Regions from separate parts of the Variovorax sp. OAS795 genome, predicted to be linked through region 2. Evidence: riboswitches for the same ligand, from Rfam matches in the RefSeq annotation. Region 2 holds a riboswitch; the other holds the start of a gene.
The links. A riboswitch is a leader RNA that binds a small molecule or an ion and turns the genes downstream of it on or off. The one in region 2 is predicted to bind S-adenosylhomocysteine.
Positions count from the first base shown of each region.

Region 1: another riboswitch for S-adenosylhomocysteine. It lies ahead of metH (methionine synthase); the one in region 2 lies ahead of ahcY (adenosylhomocysteinase).

Region 1 is NZ_JBEPOH010000001.1:703,642-708,052, forward strand. Features, by position in the region: gene ABID97_RS03455 (SH3 domain-containing protein) at 1-198, shown strand, start outside; gene ABID97_RS03460 (LysR family transcriptional regulator) at 199-1,116, opposite strand; gene ABID97_RS03465 (PACE efflux transporter) at 1,221-1,676, shown strand; S-adenosyl-L-homocysteine riboswitch at 1,725-1,831, shown strand; gene metH (methionine synthase) at 1,892-4,411, shown strand, end outside.
Region 2 is NZ_JBEPOH010000001.1:5,178,478-5,182,888, reverse strand. Features, by position in the region: partial or broken gene ABID97_RS25040 (peptide chain release factor 3) at 1-285, opposite strand, end outside; gene phaP (TIGR01841 family phasin) at 362-874, opposite strand; gene ABID97_RS25030 (hypothetical protein) at 1,015-1,647, opposite strand; S-adenosyl-L-homocysteine riboswitch at 1,764-1,832, shown strand; gene ahcY (adenosylhomocysteinase) at 1,900-3,339, shown strand; gene ABID97_RS25020 (TlyA family RNA methyltransferase) at 3,340-4,137, shown strand; gene metF (methylenetetrahydrofolate reductase [NAD(P)H]) at 4,148-4,411, shown strand, end outside.

The DNA.
Region 1 (4,411 bases), 4.5 Mb from region 2:
CCCGGCCCGCCGCCGGGCCCGCCGCAGATGCACCAGGGCGGCGGCCGCCCCGGTGGTGGCGGGGGAGGAGGCGGTGGACGTGCGCATGGCGGTGAAGGCGGCGGCAAGGGTGGCGGCCATGGCGGAGGACACGGCGGGGGCCACGGTGGCGGAGGCGGAGGCGGCGGAAAGGGCGGCGGCCACGGCCACCGCGACTAGCTAGCCCGCGGGCGCAATCCCTGCCGCGGCCTGGCGGTCGCGCGCAATGAGCGCCACGAAGCGCTGCGCCCCGAGGCCCAGCGGCCGTTCGCGCGACCACACCACGTCGACCCACAGGTCCAGCCCGTTGCTGAGGTTCTCGAACGGGATCTCGACCAGCGCGCCGGCAGCCACGTGCGGCTTGGCAAAGTTGCGCGGCAGCCAGCCCCAGCCGAGCCCGGCGGTGATCAGGCCCAGCGCGGCCAGCGCGTTGTCGGTGCGCCAGACATGGCGCGCGAACACGAAGCGCGGGTCGCTGGTCGCCAGGTCGCGCCCGGCCACGACGATCTGCCGCGTGTTCGTGAGGTGTTCCTCCCGCAGGCGCTCGCCGGCGGCCGCCACCAGCACCGGGTGGTCGGGCGCCATCACGGCCACCATGGTGTCGCTGCCCACTTCCTGGAATCCTTCGCGGCCGTCGAGGCTCGGGCGCTCGAACACCAGCGCCAGCTGCGCGCGGCCGCTGTGCAGCAGCGCCAGCGCATCGGCCTGCGGAGCCGCCAGCACCTCGACCTGCAGCAGCGGATATTCCTCGGCCAGCGCGGCCAGCGGTCCGCTCCAGGGTGCCGCCAGCAACTCGGGCGCAATCGCGAGCGTGAGGCGGTTCTCCAGTCCCTGCGTGAGGGCCAGTGCCTGCACCTGCAGCTGCTTGAGCTGGGCTGCCAAAAGGCGCGCCTGCGGCTCCAGCGAACGGGCGGCGGCGGTCGGCTGCGGCTCGCGGCCACTGCGGTCGAACAGGGGAAGGGCGAGTTCGGCCTCGAGGCTGGCTATGGCCATGCTCACGGCCGAGGGCACCTTGTGCAGCGCGCGGGCCGCGGCCGAAAACGAGCCGTGGTCGATCACGGCAAGGAAGACTTCGACGGTGTCGCTGGAAAAAGCCATCTGCAAACCGGTCTATCAATGAAACTGAAAGAAGTTAACTTTTTATATCAGCAACACGCAAATAAAGTCCAGCCATTGCCTTCATCCGTTCCAGGAAAACAGCCATGCAGGGGTTCCAGCGCCGCGTCATCTACATCACCCTCTACGAGGGGATCGCCATCGTGGCTGCCAGTGCGGGCCTGGCGCTGCTGACCGATGCCGGGCTCGGCCATTCCGGCCTGCTGGCGGTGGCCGCTTCGGTCATCGCGGTGATCTGGAACCTGGTGTTCAACGCCCTGTTCGAACGCTGGGAGTCGCGCCAGGCCGTGCGCGGGCGCAGCGTGCGCCGGCGCGTGGCGCACGCCATCGGCTTCGAGGGCGGGCTGGTCGCCTTCCTGGTGCCGATGTTCGCCTGGGGCCTCGGGGTGACGCTCTGGCAGGCGCTGGTGATGGACCTGGGCTTGGTGGTGTTCTTCCTGGTCTACACCTTCGTCTTCAACTGGGCCTTCGACCGGGTGTTCGGGCTGCCGGCTTCGGCCGCGCCGCGGGCGCCCGCATCCGTGGCCGGGCAGGGGGCCTGAACGCCCCACGCGGCCGCGGCCCTTGCCGCAGCCGGTAAAATTGCGCTCCCTTCCAAGGAGCGTTGCAGCGGCGGACATCATCGACAGGGTCCGCCGTCAGGCTTGGAAGGCGCCCCGGCGGCCGGGGCGCAAGCCGCAAACGACGCTCACCTGACGTTTTTCCCTGCACAGGTGAGCCCCCCATGAGCGATGTTTCCACGCCCTCCGTTCCCCCGATGAAGCTTTCCGGCCTCGAGCCGGTGGCCATCGATGCCGGTTCGCTGTTCGTCAACATCGGCGAGCGCACCAACGTCACCGGCTCCAAGGCCTTCGCGCGGATGATCCTGAACGGCCAGTTCGAGGATGCCCTGGCCGTGGCGCGCCAGCAGGTCGAGAACGGCGCGCAGGTGATCGACATCAACATGGACGAGGCCATGCTCGACAGCAAGGCCGCGATGGTGCGCTTCCTGAACCTGATCGCCAGCGAGCCCGATATCGCGCGCGTGCCGGTGATGGTCGACAGCTCCAAGTGGGAGGTGATCGAGGCCGGCCTGCGCTGCATCCAAGGCAAGGGCATCGTCAACTCCATCTCCATGAAGGAGGGGGTCGACAAGTTCAAGCACGAGGCCAAGCTGGTGAGGCGCTACGGCGCCGCCGCGGTGGTCATGGCCTTCGACGAGAAGGGCCAGGCCGACACCTACGAGCGCAAGATCGAGATCTGCGAGCGGGCCTACCGCATCCTGGTCGACGAGGTGGGCTTTCCGCCCGAGGACATCATCTTCGACCCCAACATCTTCGCGATTGCCACCGGCATCGAGGAGCACGACAACTACGCGGTCGACTTCATCAACGCGGTGCGCTGGATCAAGAAGAACCTGCCGGGCGCCAAGGTGTCGGGCGGCGTGAGCAACGTGAGCTTCAGCTTTCGCGGCAACGACCCGGTGCGCGAAGCCATCCACACCGTGTTCCTGTACCACGCGATCCAGGCCGGCATGGACATGGGCATCGTCAACGCCGGCATGGTGGGCGTGTACGACGACCTGGAGCCGACCCTGCGCGAGCGCGTCGAAGACGTGGTGCTGAACCGCCGGCCCGACGCGGGTGAACGGCTGGTGGAAGTGGCCGAGACCGCCAAGAGCGGCGCCAAGGACGACAGCAAGAAGCTCGAATGGCGCGGCACGCCGGAGCACCCGGTGCACGTCAACCAGCGCCTCTCTCATGCCATGGTGCACGGCATCACCGACTTCATCGTCGAGGACACCGAGGAGGCCTACCAGCAGATCCTCGCCAAGGGCGGCCGTCCGCTGCATGTGATCGAAGGGCCGCTGATGGACGGCATGAACATCGTGGGCGACCTGTTCGGCCAGGGCAAGATGTTCCTGCCGCAGGTGGTCAAGTCGGCGCGCGTGATGAAGTCGGCCGTGGCCCACCTCATTCCCTACATCGAGGAAGAAAAGCGCCAGGACGAGGCCGCGGGCCGCGACGTGCGCACCAAGGGCAAGATCATCATCGCCACCGTGAAGGGCGACGTGCACGACATCGGCAAGAACATTGTCACCGTCGTGCTCCAGTGCAACAACTTCGAGGTGGTGAACATGGGCGTGATGGTCCCGTGCCACGAGATCCTGGCGCGGGCCAAGGTCGAGGGTGCGGACATCGTGGGCCTCTCCGGCCTCATCACGCCGAGCCTCGAGGAAATGCAATACGTGGCCGGCGAGATGCAGAAGGACGACCACTTCCGCATCAAGAAGATCCCGCTGCTCATCGGCGGCGCCACCACCAGCCGCGTGCACACCGCCGTCAAGATCGCGCCGCACTACGAGGGCCCGGTGGTCTACGTGCCCGATGCGTCGCGCAGCGTGAGCGTGGCGCAGTCGCTGCTGTCCGAACAGGCGACCGCCTACATCGACGAGATCAATGCCGACTACGAGAAGGTGCGCACGCAGCACGCCAACAAGAAGCAGGTGCCGATGTGGCCGCTGGCCAAGGCGCGCGCCAACAAGACGCCGATCGACTGGACCCACTACACGCCGCCGGTGCCCAAGTTCATCGGCCGCCGCGTGTTCAAGAACTTCGATTTGACCGAGCTCGCCAAGTACATCGACTGGGGCCCGTTCTTCCAGACCTGGGATCTCGCGGGCCCGTTCCCGGCCATCCTGAAGGACGAGATCGTCGGCACCGAGGCCGTGCGCGTGTATGCCGACGGCCAGCGCATGCTCAAGCGCCTGATCGAAGGGCGCTGGCTCAGCGCCAGCGGCATCGTGGGCTTCTGGCCGGCCAACACGGTGAACGACGACGACATCGAGCTCTACACGGATGAAACGCGCAGCGAGGTCGCCATGACCTGGTACGGCATGCGCCAGCAGACGGAGAAGCAGGTGATCGACGGCGTGATGCGGCCCAGCCGCTGCCTGGCGGATTTCGTCGCGCCGAAGGACAGCGGCCTGAAAGACTACGTGGGCGTGTTCGCGGTCACTGCGGGCCTGGGCGTCGAGAAAAAAGAGAAGTACTTCATCGACGACCTCGACGACTACTCCGCCATCATGCTCAAGGCGCTGGCAGACCGGCTGGCCGAGGCATTCGCCGAGTCGCTGCACCACCGCGCGCGCACCGACCTCTGGGGCTATGCGCCCGACGAGGGCCTGAGCAACGAGGACATGATCGCGGAGAAATACCGCGGCATCCGCCCCGCGCCCGGCTACCCCGCCTGCCCCGACCACAGCGTGAAGCGCCCGATGTTCGACCTTCTGAACTGC
Region 2 (4,411 bases):
GTCTTCCGAGAAGTCCTTGTGGCCGGGCGTGTCGAGCAGGTTGATCACGTGGTCGCGGTACAGCATCTGCATGACGGACGAGGCCACCGAAATGCCGCGCTGCTTCTCGATCTCCATCCAGTCTGAGGTGGCATGGCGCGAGGCCTTGCGCGCCTTCACCGAGCCCGCGATCTGGATCGCGCCGGAGAAAAGCAGCAGCTTCTCGGTCAGCGTGGTCTTGCCGGCGTCAGGGTGGGAAATGATCGCGAAGGTGCGGCGGCGGCGGGTTTCGGCAAGAAAAGACAAGGTGGGCAATCTGCAGGGGAATGCCCGATTTTAGAAGGGCGGTCCCGGGCCGCCCGCCCGGACCGCCGAAAACGCCCTACTTGCGCTTGAGCATCTTGGTCACTTCGTCCACATTCGCCTGGATGCGCTGGCGTACCAGCTCGAAGGCATCGGCCTGCGATTTGGCCGCAAGGTTCGCGAGTTCCTTGATGTCGTCGATGGCACGCTGGAACGACTGGCGGCCGAGTTCGTCGAGCTTGGCGAGATTGGCCTTGGGGTCCTTGCCCGGCATTTCCTTGGCGGCCGTCTGCCATTCGGCAATGGCGCTCTTGATCATCTCGGTCTGGCGCTGCACCACGGTCTGCAGCCCCTGGTAGGACTTTTCATTCGCCTGCATCAGCGCCTGGAGGTCCTTCTGGCCGCTCTCGAGCAGCTTGCTCGCGCCGCCGGTCAGGTTGAGCTCCTGCAGGCGGTCGGTCATGGCCTTGAGGTTCTTCATCGGATTGAGCATGTCGGCGGCACTGGGGGCCTCCGCCCTGGTGCTGCTGCTGTCGTCGTTGCTGCTGCTGGCAGTGGTTTTATTCGCGGCGGCTTTCTTGGCAGTGGCCATGGTGCGGTATCTCCTGTGTCGGGGTGGACGGGGGGAATGACGAGGACCGGCCGGACGGCGAAGTCCCTCGCCACGATACGCCGCACCGGCTCGGCCGCGGTGCCCCGGGCGGCAAATTCGCCTGCGGGATTTCCCTTGGACTACATCGGCGGCGCGAAGCCGTTGCGCCCGGCCGTGACGCGCAGCGCCGTGGGCGTGCCGTTCTTTTCCTGCGCATTGACCAGCACCTTGGCGCCGGGGACCAGCAGGGACTCGTTGCCCGGGCGGAAGGTCACGACCGGCACGTCGGGCGGCACGATGACGGTCTTTTCCCCGCCTTTGTAGGTCAGCCGGAGCTGCTGTCCGCCGCGTACCGACTTCGGGGCCGCGGCCAGGTCGGCGACGGTGGCGTTGGTCATGGTGCTCTGCGGCAGCAGGTCCCAGGGGCGGTGGCCTTCGCCGGTGCCGCGCGCAGCCTCCGGGAACACCACCACTTCGAGCGCCTTCTGCGTGCCGTCGGCCTGCGGCATGGCGGCGGTACCGATGAAGCTGCCCTGCCTGATGTCGGACAGCTTGATCGGGTACACCTCCGACACCGCCATGTCGGCCGGCCGCGCCAGGCTGACCACCTCGCCGCCGCGGTCCTGCACCACGAGGGTCTTCGCATCGACGCGGACGATGGTGCCGCGGATCCGCACCGGATCGGAGGCGGCCTGCGCCAAGGCGAGGACCGGCGCGCCGGCGCCAAGAAAGAGGGCCGAGGCCAGCAGGACGGGGGAGATTCTGGAACGCATGGGTGAAATTCCGTTGTTGGGAGCAAATCAATGTACGCCCCGGCGCCCAAACGTGCTTTCCGGCATGTGGGATATCCCGGCGTTTGGCTCGCCTTGCCTGCCCGTCTACAATCCGCCGTTCCGAGGAGCGTTGCAGCGCCATCAGGCGTGAGGCTCGGACCACATCGCAACCACGCTCACCCGCTGTTCTCGCGGTGAGTCTTTTCCCCCGAACGCAGTGGCACCTTTCAAACTAGCTTTGTTGGAGTTCTCATGAGCGCTGTTCTCAAGCCCACCCCCGTTTCCTCCGCCGACCAGGCCATTGCCGACCTGTCGCTGGCCGCCTGGGGCCGCAAGGAAATCCGCATTGCGGAAACCGAGATGCCCGGCCTGATGGCCATCCGCGAGGAGTTCTCGAAGGCGCAGCCGCTCAAGGGCGCGCGCATCACGGGCTCGCTGCACATGACGATCCAGACCGCCGTGCTGATCGAGACGCTGCAGGCGCTCGGCGCCACCGTGCGCTGGGCCTCGTGCAACATCTTCTCGACGCAGGACCACGCCGCCGCCGCCATTGCCGCCGCCGGCACGCCGGTGTTCGCGATCAAGGGCGAGTCGCTGAAGGACTACTGGGACTACACCCACGCCATCTTCGACTTCGCGCCCAAGGGCTCGAAGGGCGAAGGCCCGAACATGATCCTGGACGACGGCGGCGATGCCACGCTGCTGATGCACCTGGGCCAGCGCGCCGAAAAGGACTTGGGCGTGCTCGCCAACCCGACCAGCGAGGAAGAACGCATCCTCTACGCGGCCATCAAGGCCAAGCTGGCGGTCGATTCGACCTGGTACACCCGCAAGTCGGCCGAGATCATCGGCGTGACCGAGGAAACGACCACCGGCGTGCACCGCCTGAACGAGATGAGCGCCAAGGGCACGCTGCTGTTCCGCGCCATCAACGTGAACGACTCGGTCACCAAGAGCAAGTTCGACAACCTCTACGGCTGCCGTGAATCGCTGGTGGACGGCATCAAGCGCGCCACCGACGTGATGATTGCCGGCAAGGTGGCCTGCGTGGCCGGCTACGGCGACGTGGGCAAGGGCTCGGCCCAGGCGCTGCGTGCACTCAGCGCCCAGGTATGGGTCACCGAGATCGACCCCATCAATGCGCTGCAGGCCGCAATGGAAGGCTACAAGGTCGTCACCATGGAATATGCCGCCGACAAGGCCGACATCTTCGTGACCACCACCGGCAACAAGGACGTGATCCGCCACGAGCACATGGCCGCCATGAAGGACCAGGCCATCGTCTGCAACATCGGCCACTTCGACAACGAGATCGACGTCGCGTCGATCGAGAAGTACGAGTGGGAAGAGATCAAGCCGCAGGTCGACCACATCAAGTTCCCCGACGGCAAGAAGATCATCCTGCTGGCCAAGGGCCGCCTCGTGAACCTGGGCTGCGGCACGGGCCACCCGAGCTTCGTGATGTCGTCGTCGTTCGCGAACCAGACCATCGCCCAGATCGAGCTCTTCACCAAGCCCGACGCCTACCAGGCCGGCAAGGTCTACGTGCTGCCCAAGCACCTGGACGAGAAGGTGGCGCGCCTGCACCTGAAGAAGGTCGGCGCCATGCTGACCGAGCTGACCGACGAGCAGGCCGCCTACATCGGCGTCGACAAGGCAGGTCCGTACAAGGCCGACACGTACCGCTACTGAATGCGCGCCGATCAATTGCTGGTCGAACGCGGCATGGCCGCGTCACGCTCGCAGGCCGTGCGGCTGATTGCCGGCGGCATGCGCTGGCGCGATGCCGGCAGCGCGGACGCGTGGCGCCCGGTCGTGAAGAATCGCGACGAGGTGCCCGAGTCCGCCGAGCTCGAGCTCGACGACGCGGCCGAGGCGCGCTATGTCTCGCGCGGCGGGCTCAAGCTCGAAGGCGCGCTGGCGGCGAGCGGCGTGGACCCGTCCGGCAAGTTGTGCCTGGACGTCGGCCAGTCGACCGGCGGCTTCACCGACTGCCTGCTGCAAAGCGGTGCGGCCAAGGTGGTGGGCGTCGATGTCGGCCACGGGCAGCTGCATGCGCGGCTGCGCGAGGACGAGCGCGTGGTCGCCATCGAGGGCGTCAATGCGCGGGCCTTGTCGCCGGACGACCTCCGGGAAGAAGGCGAAGTGGTCGAAGAGCCTTCCGAGCTGCGCTTCGACCTCATCGTCGGCGACCTGTCGTTCATCTCGCTCACGCTGGTGCTGCCTGCGGTGGTGCCGTTCCTGGCCGATGACGGCCAGATGCTGATGCTGGTCAAGCCGCAGTTCGAGCTGCAGCCGGGGCAGGTCGGCAAGGGCGGCATCGTGCGCGACGCGTCGATGTATGCGGTGGTCGAAAAGCGCTTGCGCGATGCCTGCGAGGCGCTCGAACTGCGCGTGCTGGCGTGGTTCGACAGCCCCATTGCCGGCGGCGACGGCAACCGCGAGTTTTTCATTCACGCCGTGCGCGCCGATCGCGCGGACGGCTCCTGAGGAGACGCAGGTGCGCCTTCCACTGAGTTTCGAATTCTTCCCGACCAAGACGCCGGAAGGCGCGGTCAAGCTGCGCGCGGTGCGCCAGCAGCTGTATGCGCGCAAGCCCGAGTTCTGCTCGGTCACCTACGGCGCGGGCGGCTCCACGCACCAGGGCACTTTCGGTGCGGTGCGCGAGATCCTGTCCGAAGGCGTGGACGCCGCGAGCCACTTCTCCTGCATCGGCGCCACGCGCGCCACGGTGCGCGAGCAGCTGGCCGAGCTCAAGGCCATG